DNA from 2 places in the Actinoplanes sp. NBRC 101535 genome. Region 1 is predicted to be linked to the other one. Evidence: riboswitches for the same ligand, from Rfam matches in the RefSeq annotation. Region 1 holds a riboswitch; the other holds the start of a gene.
What was found. Region 1 has a riboswitch for S-adenosylmethionine ahead of QSK32_RS34850 (aminotransferase class V-fold PLP-dependent enzyme). Riboswitches for the same ligand answer to the same signal wherever they lie in the genome.

Region 1 (7,484 bases):
AGGCCGCCGCAGGACAGGTCGATCACCACGCGGGCGCTGTCGTGGTCGGGGAACGTGTAGCGGTGCACCGCCACCTTCTCCCCGACGGTGATCTCGCAGCGCACGCCGGTGTCGAGGTTGGCCGCGTAGTAGCCGGCCTCGGCCTGCTCGTCCTCGAGCGGCCAGGACTGCCCGAGGTCGTCGAGCGGCTGGACCATCGGCGTGACCCGCACGTAGTTGTAGTACTTGCGGATCGCGCCGGTGCCGGACTGCTGGAAATGCGTGAACCCGGAGGCCTGCAGCCGGGGGAACATCTCCTCCGGCACGCCCTCGGTGTTCTTCGCGTAGCGGCCGTAACCGGTCGGATAGGCGCCGGAGTAGGCGCACGCGGACACCATGCCCAGTGGGGCCGAAGCCCCCGGGTGGGTGTTGCCGACCTGCGGTTTCGGCCACCACCAGGTAGCGGCGAGACCGCTTGCCCGAGGCAGGTCGGTGGCCGCTGTGCCGATGAAGGGATCTACGTTGTCAAGGATGGCCGGACTTTAACCGGCCACAGCGGTCCCGGTGGTTTCGTTCAGATGAACTCCCCCGAAGGGGGTGATCCCTTTGCTCTCGACGGTCACTCCGTCGGCGAGCATCTGGCTGAACTCCGGCGCGGGCAGCGGCTTGCTGAAGAAGTAGCCCTGGACCGCCGGGCAGCCGGCCGCCTGCAGCGCGTACCAGTCGGCGGCCTCCTCGACGCCCTCGGCGATGGTGGACATGCTCAGCGAGCGGGTCAGCCACAGCACCGCCGAGATGATCGACGCTTTGCGCTTGTCCTCGGCCAGTCCGGCGACGAACGAGCGGTCCAGCTTGACGATGTCCGCGGGCAGGGACTTGAGCCAGGTCAGCGAGCTGTAACCGGTGCCGAAGTCGTCCAGGGCGATGCGGACGCCGAGGTTCTTGAGGGCTTCCAGGCGTTCGCTGACGTCGACCGTCGAGGACAGCAGCGCGGTCTCGGTGATCTCCAGGACCAGCCGGGACGGGTCGAACCCGGGGATCCCGGCGAGCAGGTTCGCCACCACCGGCACGAAGTCCGGCTCGGCCAGCTGGCGGGGGCTGACGTTGACCGACACGTACCCGAGGTCCTCGGACCAGCGCAGCAGGTGCGCGACGGCCTCCCGCAGCACGTGCTCGCCGAGCGGCACGATCAGGCCGGTCTCCTCGGCCGCGCCGATGAAGTGGAACGGGCTGAGGATCCTGCCGTCCGGGGTACGCATCCGCACCAGCGCCTCGGCGCCGATGATCTCGCCAGTGACCGTGGAGACGACCGGCTGGAACCACAGCGGCAACGATTCGCGCATGTCGTCGGCGAGGGCGGTCCGCAGCCGGGCCTCGGCGGCGATCCGCTCCTGGACGGGCACCCGCAGTTCGTCGGTGAACACCTGCAGCCGGTTGCCGCCGGCGCGTTTGGCCGCGTACATGGCGGTGTCGGCGGCCAGCACCACTTCCTCGGCGGGCAGCGGCCCGGAGGCGGTCGTGACGCCGACGCTGAGCGCGATCGGCTGTTCGCCGCCGGGCACCTGCAGCGGCTCGGCCAGCGAGGCGAGGATGCCGTTGCCGACGCGCAGGCCGATGCCGGCCGGCCCGGCCACCGCCACGATGAACTCGTCGCCGCCGAGCCGGGCGGTCAGCGCGCCGACCGGGACGACCGAGGTGAGCCGCAGCGCCAGGGCCCGCAGCACGTCGTCGCCGGTGGTGTGCCCGGTCGCGTCGTTGATCGACTTGAAGCGGTCGACGTCGAGGTAGATCACACTGACCGGTTCGGCGCTCTCGGCGAGCAGCAGGCTCAGGTCGTGTTCGAAGGCCTTGCGGGAGAGCAGCCCGGTGAGCGAGTCGTGGCGGACCTGATGGCGCAGCTCCGCCTCGTGGTTGCGGACCGACGTGACGTCGAGCAGGTGCACGAAGGTCAGTTTGAGCTCGCCGTCACGGTCGTACAGGTTCGTGCTGTGGATCTGCACCCAGATCAGGGAGCCGTCGTCGTCGCGGCGGTACTGCCGGGTCAGGGTGAGCGGGTCCTCGGACTCGCGGATCGTGTCGTACATCGACTGGACGCCGTCCTCGACCGCCTTGATCGGCAGGTCGGCGACGGTGAACCCGGACGGCAGCACGTCCGGCAGCCGCAGCCACTCCCGGTAGGCGCCGTTGGTCCGCAGCAGCCGGCCGTCCGGGGCGATCATCACCATCGGCACGGGCGTCTCGTCGAACGACACGCTCAGCTGGGCCTGGCTCTCGTCCAGGTTCTCCTGGGCGCGTTCCTCCTCGGCCTCGGTCAGGCTCCACTGGACGACCTGGAAGCCGGCCGCGAAGAGCACCGCGGCACCGTGCAGCAGGGCCCAGGTGAACGGGTGGTTCTGGGCACTGCTGTGGTCGTACGTGTGCTCGCTGACGAGCACCCCGAACACCGAGTGGTGCAGGGTGGTGGCGATCAGGAACACGCCGAACGGCGCCCAGTCGCGGTACAGCGCGAGCGCCGCCACCGCGACGAAGAACGAGAAGTGCGATTCGGTCAGACCGCCGCTGAGCGAGACGAAACCGCCACACGCCACCGCGTAGCCCAGCGCGACCGCGACCGACCGTAACCGGCGGGACCAGGACCGGGTTCCCACCAGCACGGACGTGAGGATGAGGCCGTCGGTGACCAGCAGGGTGGGGCCGGTGTCGGGACGGAACGCGCCGAACACCGTGAGGATCACCATGATGACGGCGAGCAGCACCGTCAGCAGCCGGTGCCGGCGTGCCCAGTCCTCGTCCCGAAGCCCGCCGCCGACCGGGAGCCTGTCCCACAGCCACGTCATCCACCCCGCCACGATTGTCTCTTCGGCGGGTTCGGCGGCCAGGGAAGGCCAACACGGGTAGCGGATCAGGTGCGAAGGACCGCCGCGAGGCCTGCGACGAAGCGGTCCACGTCCTCGACGTCGCTGCCGATGCCGAAACTGGCCCGCAGGAGCCCGGTCGCGCCGTCACCACAACTGCCCGTCGTGGCACTCCCGGTCAGCCGCCGCACCAGCGGGTGGGCACAGAACTGACCGGCGCGGACCCCGATCCCGTGATCCCGGCCCAGGCGCAGCGCCACGTCGGCCGGGTCGTGGCCGGGCAGGGCCAGCGAGACGATGCCGACCCGGGGCTGGTCCGGGCCGAAGACGCTGACCTCGACCGCGCCGGGCACCCCGGCCAGGCCCTCCCGCAGCCGGGTCAGCAGGGCCTGCTCGTGGGCGTGCAGGGCGTCCCGGTCGGCGGCGGCCAGGGCCTCGGCGACGGCCGCGATGGCCACCGCGCCGAGCAGGTTCGGGGTGCCGCCCTCGTGCCGGGCCGCGCCGGTCGCCCAGGTCAGCTCGCCGGGGACGTCACCGACGACGGCGCTGGCGCCACCACCGGCGAGGTACGGCTCGGCGGCGTCCAGCCAGTCGGCGCGGCCGGCCAGCACACCGGCACCGAACGGGGCGTACAGCTTGTGGCCGGAGAACGCGAGGTAGTCGGCGCCCAACTCGTCCAGGTCGACGGCCCGGTGCGGGGCCAGCTGGGCGGCGTCGACGACCACCCGGACGCCGTGGGCGTGCGCGACGTCGGCCAGCTCACGGACCGGCCAGACCTCCCCGGTCACGTTGCTCGCACCGGTCACGGTGAGCACGGCCGGACCGGTGACGGTGGCCAGCGCCGCGGTGAGCAGCGTGACCGCCTCCGCGGGCGACGACGGGGTGGGCAGCCGCACCGGGTTCGGCCAGGGCAGCAGGTTCGCGTGGTGCTCGCCGGAGAACTGGAGTGTCGTGGTCCCGGCCGGCAGTGCCCGGGCCAGCAGGTTGAGCGCGTCCGTGGTGTTCCGGGTGAAGATCACCGTGTCGCCGGGGCGGGCGCCGACGAACTCGGCGACCACGTCGCGGGCCAGCTCGTACGCCAGGGTGGAGGCCTGGGACCGCACCCCGGTGCCCCGGTGCACGCTGCCGTAGCGCGGCAGCAGGTCCTGCACCGCGTCGGCGGCTGCCCGCACACAGGGGGCGGACGCGGCGTAGTCGAGGTGCACGAAACGCGTGAGCTCGCCGGACGGCAGAGCGACCTTCAGATCTTCACCGATGACATCCAACAATGGCATGACCGCGCCTCCACGGGTTCGCCTCTTGCCGGCATCGGGCGATGCGCGGCCCGGTCTTCACCCGGGGCACCCCATCGCGAACTGCAAGGGTTGCCGGCCAGCAAGCCGGGGCTTTCCGCTGGCACTCATGACCTGGCGACGACCGTAGCAGACGTGTATTACCCCCTCAACAAGTAGTGATTAGGCTCAACGCATGACGATCACGTTCCAGCAGGAGTGGGAGACGTGGCACGACGCCCACGAGCAGCGGCGTGCCTCCCCGCACGGTTTTCTCGCCATCACCGGTCTGCACTGGCTGACGGAGACCCCGCAGCGGTTCGACGGAGTGCCGGGGTCGTGGAGCACCGGGCCGTCCGGGCCCGCGGTGACGCTGGACGATGGTGAGGAGATCATCGTCGACGGCAGTCCGGTGTCGGGCAGCTTCGCCTTCGGCAAGATTCCCGACAAAGGCGACGTCACGGTTGAATACGGAAATATCCGGATTGAGGTGGCAAGTCGTGGTGGGTTCGACGTGGTTCGCCCCCGCGATCCCGCCGGCCCGGTCCTGAAGGCCTACGACGGCACCCCGGCCTATCCCGCAGACGAGAAGTGGGTCATCTCCGGGGATTTCCGGGCGTTTGACGAACCGCGCCCCTACCCCGTCGGTTCCGTGGCCGAAGGCATCGAACACGTCTACGAATCCCCCGGCGTGATCACCTTCACCGTCGACGGCGTCGACCACGAGCTGGTCGCCTTCAACGGGCACACCCCGGGCACCCTCTCGGTGCTGTTCACCGACGAGACCTCGGGCGTCACCACCTACGCCGCGAACCGCAGCGTCCAGGTCGCCGCCCCGGCCGCCGACGGCACCGTGACGGTGGACTTCAACCGGGCCACCAATCTGCCGTGCGCGTACACCGAATTCGCGACCTGCCCGCTGCCCCCGCAGGGCAACCGGCTGCCGATCGCGGTGGAGGCGGGCGAGAAGAAGCCGAGTTAGCCTGCCTCGGTGGAGGAACTCGTCGCACCCGCGGTGGAGCTGATCGGCATCCGCTCCACCGCGGACCGTCCCGCCGACCTGCGGCACGCCCTCGACCTGGTGCTCGACCTCGTCGGGCCGGGTTTCGACACCCGGCACTTCGTCGCGAACGGCAAACCCAGCGCGCTGCTGACCACCGGCGACCGGCCGCAGGTCATCCTGAACGCGCACCTGGACGTGGTACCCGGCAAACCGTCCCAGTTCGCCGCCCGTCGCGACGGCGACCGCCTCTACGGGCGCGGCGCCCAGGACATGAAGGTCGCCGCGCTGGTGATGGCCACGGTGTTCCGCGACGTGGCCCGCACCCTGCCCTACCCGGTCGGGTTGCAGCTGGTCACCGACGAGGAGGTGGGCGGTTTCGACGGCACCGGCCACCAGGTCGCCGCGGGTGTCACCGCCCGGTTCGTGGTGATCGGCGAGCAGAGCGCGCTGCGGGTGGTGGCCGCCTCCAAGGGCATCCTGCGGGCCCGGCTGACCGCGACCGGTCGCACGGCCCACGCCGCGTACCCGTGGCTCGGCGAGAACGCCCTGCTCACCGTGGTGGACGCGGTCAGCCGGGTGGTCGCGCGCTATCCAGTTCCGGACGCCGAGGCCTGGACCACCACGGTCAACGTCGCTTCCATCACGACGTCGAACACGGCCGCGAACATCGTGCCCGCCGACGCACAGGCCTGGCTCGACGTCCGCTTCCCGCCGCACGACACCGACTTCACCGGCCGTGAACCCGCCGAGATCGTCGCCCACCTCGCCGCGATCACCGGGCCGGCGGTGGACGTCACGATCGAGGGGCTGGGCGCGCCGCACTATGCGAATCCGGACAGCGCCCCGGTCCGGCTCCTGCAGCAGGCCGCGCAGTCCGTCGGCTACGACGGCTCCCTGCTGCGCAAACACGGCGCGGCGGACGGCCGGTTCTACTCGGCGCGCGGTGTGGACGCGTGCATCTTCGGTCCGGCCGGCGACGGACAGCACGGCCCGCACGAATACGTCGACCTGCGGTCACTGCGCCCTTACCACGACGCGCTGCGCACGTTCCTGCTCTCGTGGGGGTACGCGTGAAGCGGCGTCCCCCTTCGACCCGCAATCCGACCGTCCCGGGTTCGCCTACCGCACCCCGCAATCCGGGCGTCCCGGGCTCACCTCCGGAACCGTTCCGCACTGGGTCGCCGCCGCTGACGGTTCAGGATCGGCGCTCGCCGGGGCGGACCCGGCCGGTCTCGTAGGACCAGACGACCAGCTGCGCCCGGTCCCGCAGGTCCAGTTTGGCGAGCACCCGCGTGACGTGCGTCTTCACCGTCGCCGGGCTGATCGCGAGCGCCGCCCCGATCTCGTCGTTGGACAGTCCGGTCGCGACCAGGGCGGCGATCTCGTCCTCCCGCGGTGTCAACCGTCCCGCCCCGGCCGCCGGCACCGGGGACGCCGGGACGGGACGGCGGGTGAACTCCGCGATCAGCCGCCGGGTCACCGACGGCGCGAGCAGGGCGTCGCCGGCCGCCACCACCCGGACGCCGCGGATCAGGTCGACCGGTTCGATGTCCTTCACCAGGAAACCGCTGGCGCCGCCGCGCAGCGCCCCGTACACGTACTCGTCGTGATCAAAAGTGGTCAGGATGACCACCTTGACGGCGGTCAGGCGCGGATCCGTGACGATGCGCCGGGTCGCCTCGAGGCCGTCCAGCACCGGCATCCGCACGTCCATCAGCACCACGTCCGGTCGTTCCCGCAGCGTCAGGTCCACCGCCGCCGCGCCGTCCCCGGCCTCGGCCACCACCGCGATGTCGTCCTCGCCGCCGAGGATCGACCGGAATCCCGCCCGCACGAGCGTCTGATCGTCCGCCAGCAGCACCCGGATCACGACGCCTCCACCGGCGACACGGGCAGTACCGCGTGCACCCGGAATCCACCACCGGCCACCGGTTCCGCGGTCAACCGGCCACCCAACGCCACCGCGCGTTCCGTCATCCCCCGGATCCCGTTCCCCGCCCCGACATGACCGCCGGCCGCCGTCCCGTTGTCGACGATCTCCACCTCCAGCGCTCCCCCGGCCAGCCGCACCGACACCACCGCCTCGGTCGCCGCCGCGTGCCGCCGGACGTTCGTCAGCGACTCCTGCACGATCCGGTATCCGGCCGACTCCACCGCCGGGGGAAGCGGCCCGGGCGGGAGTGCGGTCACGCGTACCCGAAGATCAGAAGCCTGCGCCGCAGCGACCAGACCGGCCACCGCGGCCAGCGACGGCGCCACCGGCTCAGCCCCGTCCACCTGTCGCAACACGCCCAGCACCGTGCGCATGTCGCGCAGCGCCTCCCTACTCGCCGCGCGGATGGTCTCCAGCGCCGCGAAGGCGGTGTCCGGATCACG
Region 2 (7,484 bases), on a different contig from region 1:
GGCCTGCCCGCCACCATCGACCAGGCGCAGCCGGTCACCGTGACCCTGCCGGCGATCGTCCGGCGGATCGAGGCCGGCCACACCCTGAAGGTCGTCGTCGCCACCAGCGACCAGGCCTACCTCACCCCGGCCGCCCCGGCCGTCTACGCCGTCGCGGTCGACCCCGTGCTGACCCTGCCGACGCTGGCCGGCACCCGGATCGCCGACGCCGGCACCATCTGGTGGTGGGTGCTCGCCGGCGTGGTCGGGGCGATCCTGCTCGGACTGGCCCTGATCCTGCTGATCCGCCACCTGCGGCAGCGCCGCCGGGAGAGCACCGTCACCGAGGAGTACGCGGACACCCCGCTCGCGGTGTTCGGGCTGCGCAAGGCGTACGGGGACGGCTTCGTGGCGGTCCAGGAGATCAGCTTCACGGTCCAGCGCGGCCAGGTCGTCGGCCTGCTCGGACCCAACGGCGCGGGCAAGACCACCACGCTGCGGGTGCTGATGGGCCTGACCCAGCCGACCAAGGGCGAGATCTACGTCTTCGGCCACCGTCTGGTTCCGGGCGCACCCATCCTGTCCCGGGTCGGCGCGCTCGTCGAGGGCCCCGGCTTCCTGCCGCACCTGAGCGGCTACGAGAACCTGAGGGCGTACTGGCGGGCCACCGGCCGGCCGTGGGAGGACGCCCGGTTCGACGAGGCGCTGGAGATCGCCGGACTGGGTGACTCGGTGCACCGCCGGACCCGCAAGTACAGCCACGGCATGCGGCAGCGTCTCGCCATCGCCCAGGCCATGCTCGGCCTGCCCGAACTGCTGGTGCTCGACGAGCCGACCGACGGGCTGGACCCGCCGCAGATCGCCGAGATGCGCCGGGTGTTGCAGCGGTACGCCACCGACGGCCGGGCGGTGCTGGTCTCCAGTCACCTGCTCGCCGAGGTGGAACAGACCTGCACGCACGCGGTGGTGGTCAACAAGGGCCGGATCGTGGCGTCCGGCCCGGTCGGCGACATCGTCGGCGACTCGCCGTCGGTGCAGGTCGACGTGACCGACGTGCCGGCCGCGACCCGGGTCCTGGAAGAGCTGGGCGTGACCACGCTCGGCACCGAGGGCACGAGCGGACTGATCGTGGACACCAACGGCACGCCTCGCTCCGAGGTGGTCGCCTCGCTGGTGGGCGCGGGCATCGGCGTGGAACGTCTGGTGCCGCGCCGGCGTCTCGAGGACGCGTTCCTGGCCCTGGTGGGCGACAATTCGCGGGGAAGTGGAGACCGATGAGCGCCTCGGCGGCGACCGGCTACAAGGCGTCACGCACCATGCCGATCTGGGCGGAGGTGCGGCGTCAGGCGTCCCGGCGGCGGACCCAGCTGGCCCTGGGCTTCATGGTGCTGCTGCCGGTGATCATCCTGCTGGCCTTCGAGTTCGACACCGACCGGCGCGACGACGACGGCGGTGGCGGCGGGGGCGCGTTCAGCAGCCTGGCCGACCTGGCCACCTCCGGCGGACTGAACTTCACCCTGTTCTGCCTGGCCGTCTCGTCGAGCTTCCTGCTGGTCGTGGTCGTGGCGTTGTGCTTCGGCGACACGGTCGCCAGCGAGGCCTCCTGGGGCAGCCTGCGATACCTGCTGGCGATTCCGGTGCCGCGGGCACGGCTGCTCGGCGTCAAGCTGATCGTGGCCGCCGGATACTCCCTGGTGGCGCTCTTCCTGCTGGCCGGAACCGGGATGCTGCTCGGCACGATCCGCTACGGCTGGGGTCCGCTGGGCAGCAGCATCGCGGCGGAGATCCCACCGGGTGAGGGTGTGCTGCGGCTGCTGGGCATCCTGGCGTACTTCGCGGTCACCCTGCTGGTCGTCGCGGGCCTGGCGTTCCTGCTGTCGGTGCTGACCGACGCGGCGCTGGGCGCGGTCGGCGGCGCGGTGCTGCTCTGGATCCTGTCCAGCATCCTGGACCAGATCGAGGCGCTCGGGACGATCCGCAACGCGCTGCCGTCGCACTACAACGACGCCTGGATGGGGCTGCTCTCCACCCCGATCCAGACCGAGGACCTGGCCAAGGGGGCGATCTCCGCGGTCGTCTACGCGACGATCTTCTGGTCGGTGGCGTTCTACCGCTTCACCCGCAAGGACGTCACCTCGTAAATGCGTTGACCCCGCGGTCCGGGACTTCGAAGATCGAGCGCGATGCCGAACTTCGAGATCCGGGCCGCGCGGTCCGGTGACGCCGCCGGGGTGGTCGCTCTCCGAGCCGAGATCCACCCTTATCTGGTACGCGGTGAGCACGCCACCAGGCACACCATCACCGCACCGCCGACGGCCGAGCAGTGGGGTTGTTTCGTGGCGGTCCGTGCCGGCGAGGTGGTCGGCTGGGTGGCCGGCCTGCGCAATCTGGGCTCCGCCGAACCGGACTTCGGCCAGATCCTCCAACTCCAGGTGCACCCGTCGTATCGGTGCCGGGGCATCGGCGGCGCCCTGTTCACCGCGGTCACCGATCATCTGCGTTCGATCGGCATCCGCCGCACGGCCGCGCTGACCACCCCGGAGGCGCTCGACTTCGCCCGCCGCCGCGGCTTGGAGCCGACCCGCGAGGTGCGCTACTCCGCCCTCGACCTGAGCCCCCTCGTCTCCCCGCCGGTGCCGCCCGTGGGGATCCGGCTCGTTCCGCTGATCGACATCTCCGCCCACGATCTGTATGCGGCCGACCGGCTGGCCACCGCCGACGAACCCGGTGACACGCCCACGGCTCCGATCCCGTTCGACTCGTGGCGGCAGGACGTCTGGGACAACCCTGATCTGGATCGGTCCGCGAGCACGGTTGCGATGGCCGGGGACGACCCGATCGGGTACTCCCTGATCCTGCGGGACGGTCACCGCGCCTGGTCCGACATGACCGCCACCGTTCCCGCGTTCCGGGGGCGTGGCGTGGCTCTGGCGGCGAAGACGGCGGCTCTGCTGCGGGCGGCCGAACACGGGGTGACGGTCGCCTACACCGCCAATGACGAGTCCAACGTCGCCATGCTCGCCGTCAACGCCCGTCTCGGCTACCGGCCGATCGCCCGCCAGTTCTCCGGCGTGATCACCCTCTAGTCAAGGTTCCTGCCCGGCATCCGCGTGGTGATGTGCGGCGCTGAGTGCGGCTGAGGTCACCATGCGGATGGGCTTCGTGCCCTTACCACGGAACGTGTCTGGGTTTTTCGGGCGTCACCACTCACGCAGGCCGCCCGGTGGCTCTCGCGGGTTGGACGCGTAGCGGCCAGCGGGAGTCGCCGGGCCCTCGGCGGGAGCGACGGTCTGTACCCACCACCCCGCTACGACATGGTTCTTAAGCTTTTGAAGTGTTTTGCTCGTATTTTGGCGCTGACCGTCGATAACTCGCTCACACCTCGGGAATCATCTTCGAGGATCCCGAGAGGGCGTCGTAAGGTGGCGGTAACAACTGAATACCTCATCCAGAGGGGCAGAGGGATACGGCCCGACGAAGCCCCGGCAACCACCGTGCATGTCTCGATGACGAGGCCGCGCGCGGCAGGTGCTAATTCCGTCCCCGTTTCGGCAGGTCGCCGCGGGGAAAGATGAGAGGGAAGGCCTCGATGACGTCTGCCGTCAGTGCACCTGTCTCCACCGAATCTCCGGCCCGTGGGCTGATCTGCCGCGCGTGTGGTGCCGAATACCCGCTCGCCGCGCAGCACGCTTGTTACGAATGTTTCGGCCCGCTCGAGGTCGCCTATGACGAGGCGGCGCTCGCGCGGGTGACCCGGGCCCAGATCGAGGCGGGTCCGCAGAACATCTGGCGCTACGCCGGGCTGCTTCCGGCCGGGCAGAACCCGGACACCCGGGTGACGCTCGACCCCGGTCTGACCCCGCTGGTCGCCGCGCCCGCGCTGGCCGAGGCGATCGGTCTGAGCGCGCCGCTGTGGGTGAAGGACGACTCGCAGAACCCGACGCACTCGTTCAAGGACCGGGTCGTGTCGGTGGCGCTGACCGCCGCCAAGGAGCTGGGCTTCAAGCGGTTCTCGTGCGCCTCGACGGGCAATCTGGCCAACTCGGTCGCCGCCCACGCGGCCCGGGCCGGGGTGCCGAGCATCGTCTTCATCCCCTCCGACCTGGAGCAGGGCAAGATCATCACCACCGCGGTGTACGGGGGTGAGCTGGTCGCGATCGAAGGTTCCTACGACGACGTCAACCGGCTCTGCAGTGAGCTCGTGGAGACCGACGAGTTCGAGGACACCGCGTTCGTGAACGTGAACGTCCGTCCGTTCTACGCCGAGGGCTCCAAGACCCTGGGGTACGAGGTCGCCGAGCAGCTGGGCTGGCGCATCCCGGCCCAGGTCGTCATCCCGATGGCGTCCGGTGAACTGCTCACCAAGGTGGACAAGGCGTTCAGCGAGCTGGTCGAGATCGGACTGGCCACGGCGCCCGAGGGCGGCTGGACCGTGTTCGGTGCGCAGTCCGAGGGCTGTAACCCGATCGCCGTCGCCCTGCACGCCGACACCGATGTGATCACCCCAGTGAAGCCGACCGGCATCGCCAAGTCGCTCAACATCGGCGACCCGGCGGCCGGCCCGTACGCGATCGAAGCCGTCAAGCGCACCGGCGGCTGGATGGACTACGCGAACGACGACGAGATCCGCGACGGCATCCGGCTGCTGGCCGAGACGACCGGCGTGTTCGCCGAGACCGCCGGCGGCACCACGGTGGCGGTGCTCAAGAAGCTGGTGGCGAGCGGCAGGCTGGACCCGTCGAAGGAGACGGTGGTCTACAACACCGGCGAGGGCCTGAAGACGCTCGACGCGGTGGCCGGCCAGGTTGGACCCACCCACACCATCAAGCCGTCGCTGCGCGGCGCCCGCGAGGCCGGACTGCTGGGATAGCTGTCCGTAATCGGTGTCCTGCCGGTTGTTGAAGATTCCCTCCTTCGAGGACTTGCGGGGCGTCTAGAAAAACGTGCAAGATGCATGCGCGGGAGGACGCGACGCCGTACGAGGCCCCTCACCTGAGCTTGGCGACAATCTCGAGGGACCCAACGACCCAGTGCTGACCCAATGGCTACGTGCCAGGAGGTGCTGTGCGTCCGTCCTCCCGACCAAACTTCAGCCATGTGCGCAGCGGCAGATCCTCGGGATAACCGCCCTCGCGCAGGCCGGCCCGCTTCTCGAAGACGTTCCGGGCGCCGAACGACGGCGTGACGCAGATCGAATACCCGCAGGCCAGCCAATAGGCCGGCCAGAACAGTGGGCCCAGGATCGCGTACTGGGCCGTGTGGTGGGTCTCGTGGGCCAGCAGGGCGGATCGTCTGTCGTCCAGCAGCCACTCGGCGCTGTGCCTCGTGATGATCACTGAGCCGACCGTGAAGCAGGATGCCGCGGGCGTCCGGAAGCGGTAGTTCTCGGCGATCAGGATGCCGTCCGGGGCCCTTCGGATCCGTGAACCGGCGGCGACGGCGATCAGTAGGCCGGCGGCGGTGGTGCCGTTCAAGGTGTTGACCACGCTTCTGAGGCGATTTTTCATGCTTTACGGCGCATTTGTAGCTCGGTGAGCTCCGGGACGGTCGGGTGCGGCAGGCGGACACCGGTGTCGGCGAAACCCAGTTTCTCGTACGCCCGGACGGCCCGGTCGTTGCCGACCACCACCTCGAGCATCAGCTCGTCACGCCCGGACGCCACCGACCAGTCGGCCACCGCGTCGACCATCTGCGCCAGCACCTTGCCACCCCGGTAGGCCGGGGTGAGGTAGACCGCGAAGACCACCGTGCAGCCCGGCTCGTCGGCCAGGGTGGTGCCGCCGGCGTGCCCGATCAGCGGGCCGCCCGGGTCGGCGATGAACTGTGCCGTCCCCGATCCGAAGGCCGCCTGCACGATCCGCTGCCGGTAACTCTCGTGCGGCCGGGCCGCGGCCTGGGCGAGCGTCTCCAGGAACGCGAGCGGACTGTCCGCGAGCATCTCCAGGCGCAGGGCTCGCATCCGTCCCGCGTCCTCCGGGGTGACCCGCCGAACCGTCCAGTTGTCCATACCGTACTCACTACCGCTCCCAGTGCCGGGCGGCAACCAGGTTGACGTAAACCGAACTTTTCCCGCCCCTGTTCGGAGGGCGTCGCACGCCTGAGCTGGGCGTTCAAGATCTTTGCAGGGAAACCGAACACGGCTCGCGAGTTTCGCGGGAAGATGGGCTTCCTTGCACTCGGCCTGGGGGAGTGCTAAACAAGTGATTGGCACTCGCGCCACGTGAGTGCCAGCAGGTCGGGACGGTGGGGTTCCGTCCGGGGCGTTGCCATCGGCGCTTCGGCACGAAACCGGTCGTCGCGGGCTTTCCGGCTCGGCCTGAGGACGTCACATCGCCAGGTGGTGACGTCCACAGACGTTCCTCAACATGCGGAGAGCGGGGCCGAACAGGTCCGGCTGCCGCGGGATGTCCGGGAGGACAACGCCGTATGGCCAAGATCATCGCATTCGACGAGGAGGCTCGTCGGGGCCTCGAGCGCGGCATGAACCAGCTTGCCGACGCCGTCAAGGTGACGCTCGGCCCCAAGGGCCGCAACGTCGTCCTCGAGAAGAAGTGGGGCGCCCCCACGATCACCAACGATGGTGTGTCCATCGCCAAGGAGATCGAGCTCGAGGACACCTTCGAGAAGATCGGCGCCGAGCTGGTCAAGGAGGTCGCCAAGAAGACCGACGACGTGGCCGGTGACGGCACGACGACCGCGACCGTCCTGGCGCAGGCGCTGGTCCGTGAGGGCCTGCGCAACGTCGCCGCCGGCGCCAACCCGATGGCCCTGAAGCGGGGCATCGAGGCCGCCGTGGCGAGCGTCTCCGAGGGCCTGTCGCAGCTGGCGAAGGACGTGGAGACCAAGGAGCAGATCGCCTCCACCGCCTCCATCTCCGCCGGTGACTCCACGGTCGGCGAGATCATCGCCGAGGCCATGGACAAGGTCGGCAAGGAAGGCGTCATCACCGTCGAGGAGAGCAACACCTTCGGTCTCGAGCTCGAGCTCACCGAGGGCATGCGCTTCGACAAGGGCTTCGTCTCGGCGTACTTCATGACCGACGCGGAGCGTATGGAGGCCGTCTTCGACGACCCCTACATCCTGATCGCCAACAGCAAGATCTCCGCGGTCAAGGACCTGCTGCCCGTCCTCGAGAAGGTCATGCAGTCGGGCAAGCCGCTGATCATCATCGCCGAGGACGTCGAGGGCGAGGCCCTGGCGACCCTGGTGGTCAACAAGGTCCGTGGCACCTTCAAGTCCGTCGCCGTCAAGGCCCCGGGCTTCGGTGACCGCCGCAAGGCCATGCTGGAGGACATCGCCATCCTGACCGGTGGCGCCGTCATCAGCGAAGAGGTCGGCCTCAAGCTCGACGCCGCCGACCTGACCCTGCTGGGCTCCGCCCGCAAGGTCGTCATCACCAAGGACGAGACCACCATCGTCGACGGTGCCGGCAACGCCGAGCAGATCCAGGGCCGGGTCAACCAGATCCGCGCCGAGATCGAGCGCTCGGACTCCGACTACGACCG

Region 2: it holds a riboswitch for S-adenosylmethionine, as region 1 does, so the genes downstream of both, thrC (threonine synthase) here and QSK32_RS34850 (aminotransferase class V-fold PLP-dependent enzyme) in region 1, are expected to answer to the same signal.

Annotation. Positions count from the first base shown of each region.
Region 1 is NZ_BSSY01000017.1:30,233-37,716, reverse strand. It holds gene QSK32_RS34860 (glycoside hydrolase domain-containing protein) at 1-512, opposite strand, end outside; gene QSK32_RS34855 (putative bifunctional diguanylate cyclase/phosphodiesterase) at 522-2,816, opposite strand; gene QSK32_RS34850 (aminotransferase class V-fold PLP-dependent enzyme) at 2,882-4,108, opposite strand; SAM riboswitch class IV at 4,125-4,241, opposite strand; gene QSK32_RS34845 (DUF1684 domain-containing protein) at 4,302-5,087, shown strand; gene QSK32_RS34840 (M20 family metallopeptidase) at 5,097-6,182, shown strand; gene QSK32_RS34835 (response regulator) at 6,304-6,978, opposite strand; gene QSK32_RS34830 (sensor histidine kinase) at 6,975-7,484, opposite strand, start outside.
Region 2 is NZ_BSSY01000026.1:38,721-46,204, reverse strand. It holds gene QSK32_RS41605 (alpha/beta fold hydrolase) at 1-1,257, shown strand, start outside; gene QSK32_RS41600 (ABC transporter permease) at 1,254-2,120, shown strand; gene QSK32_RS41595 (GNAT family N-acetyltransferase) at 2,163-3,065, shown strand; SAM riboswitch class I at 3,421-3,557, shown strand; gene thrC (threonine synthase) at 3,569-4,849, shown strand; gene QSK32_RS41585 (hypothetical protein) at 5,025-5,465, opposite strand; gene QSK32_RS41580 (GNAT family N-acetyltransferase) at 5,483-5,986, opposite strand; gene groL (chaperonin GroEL) at 6,406-7,484, shown strand, end outside.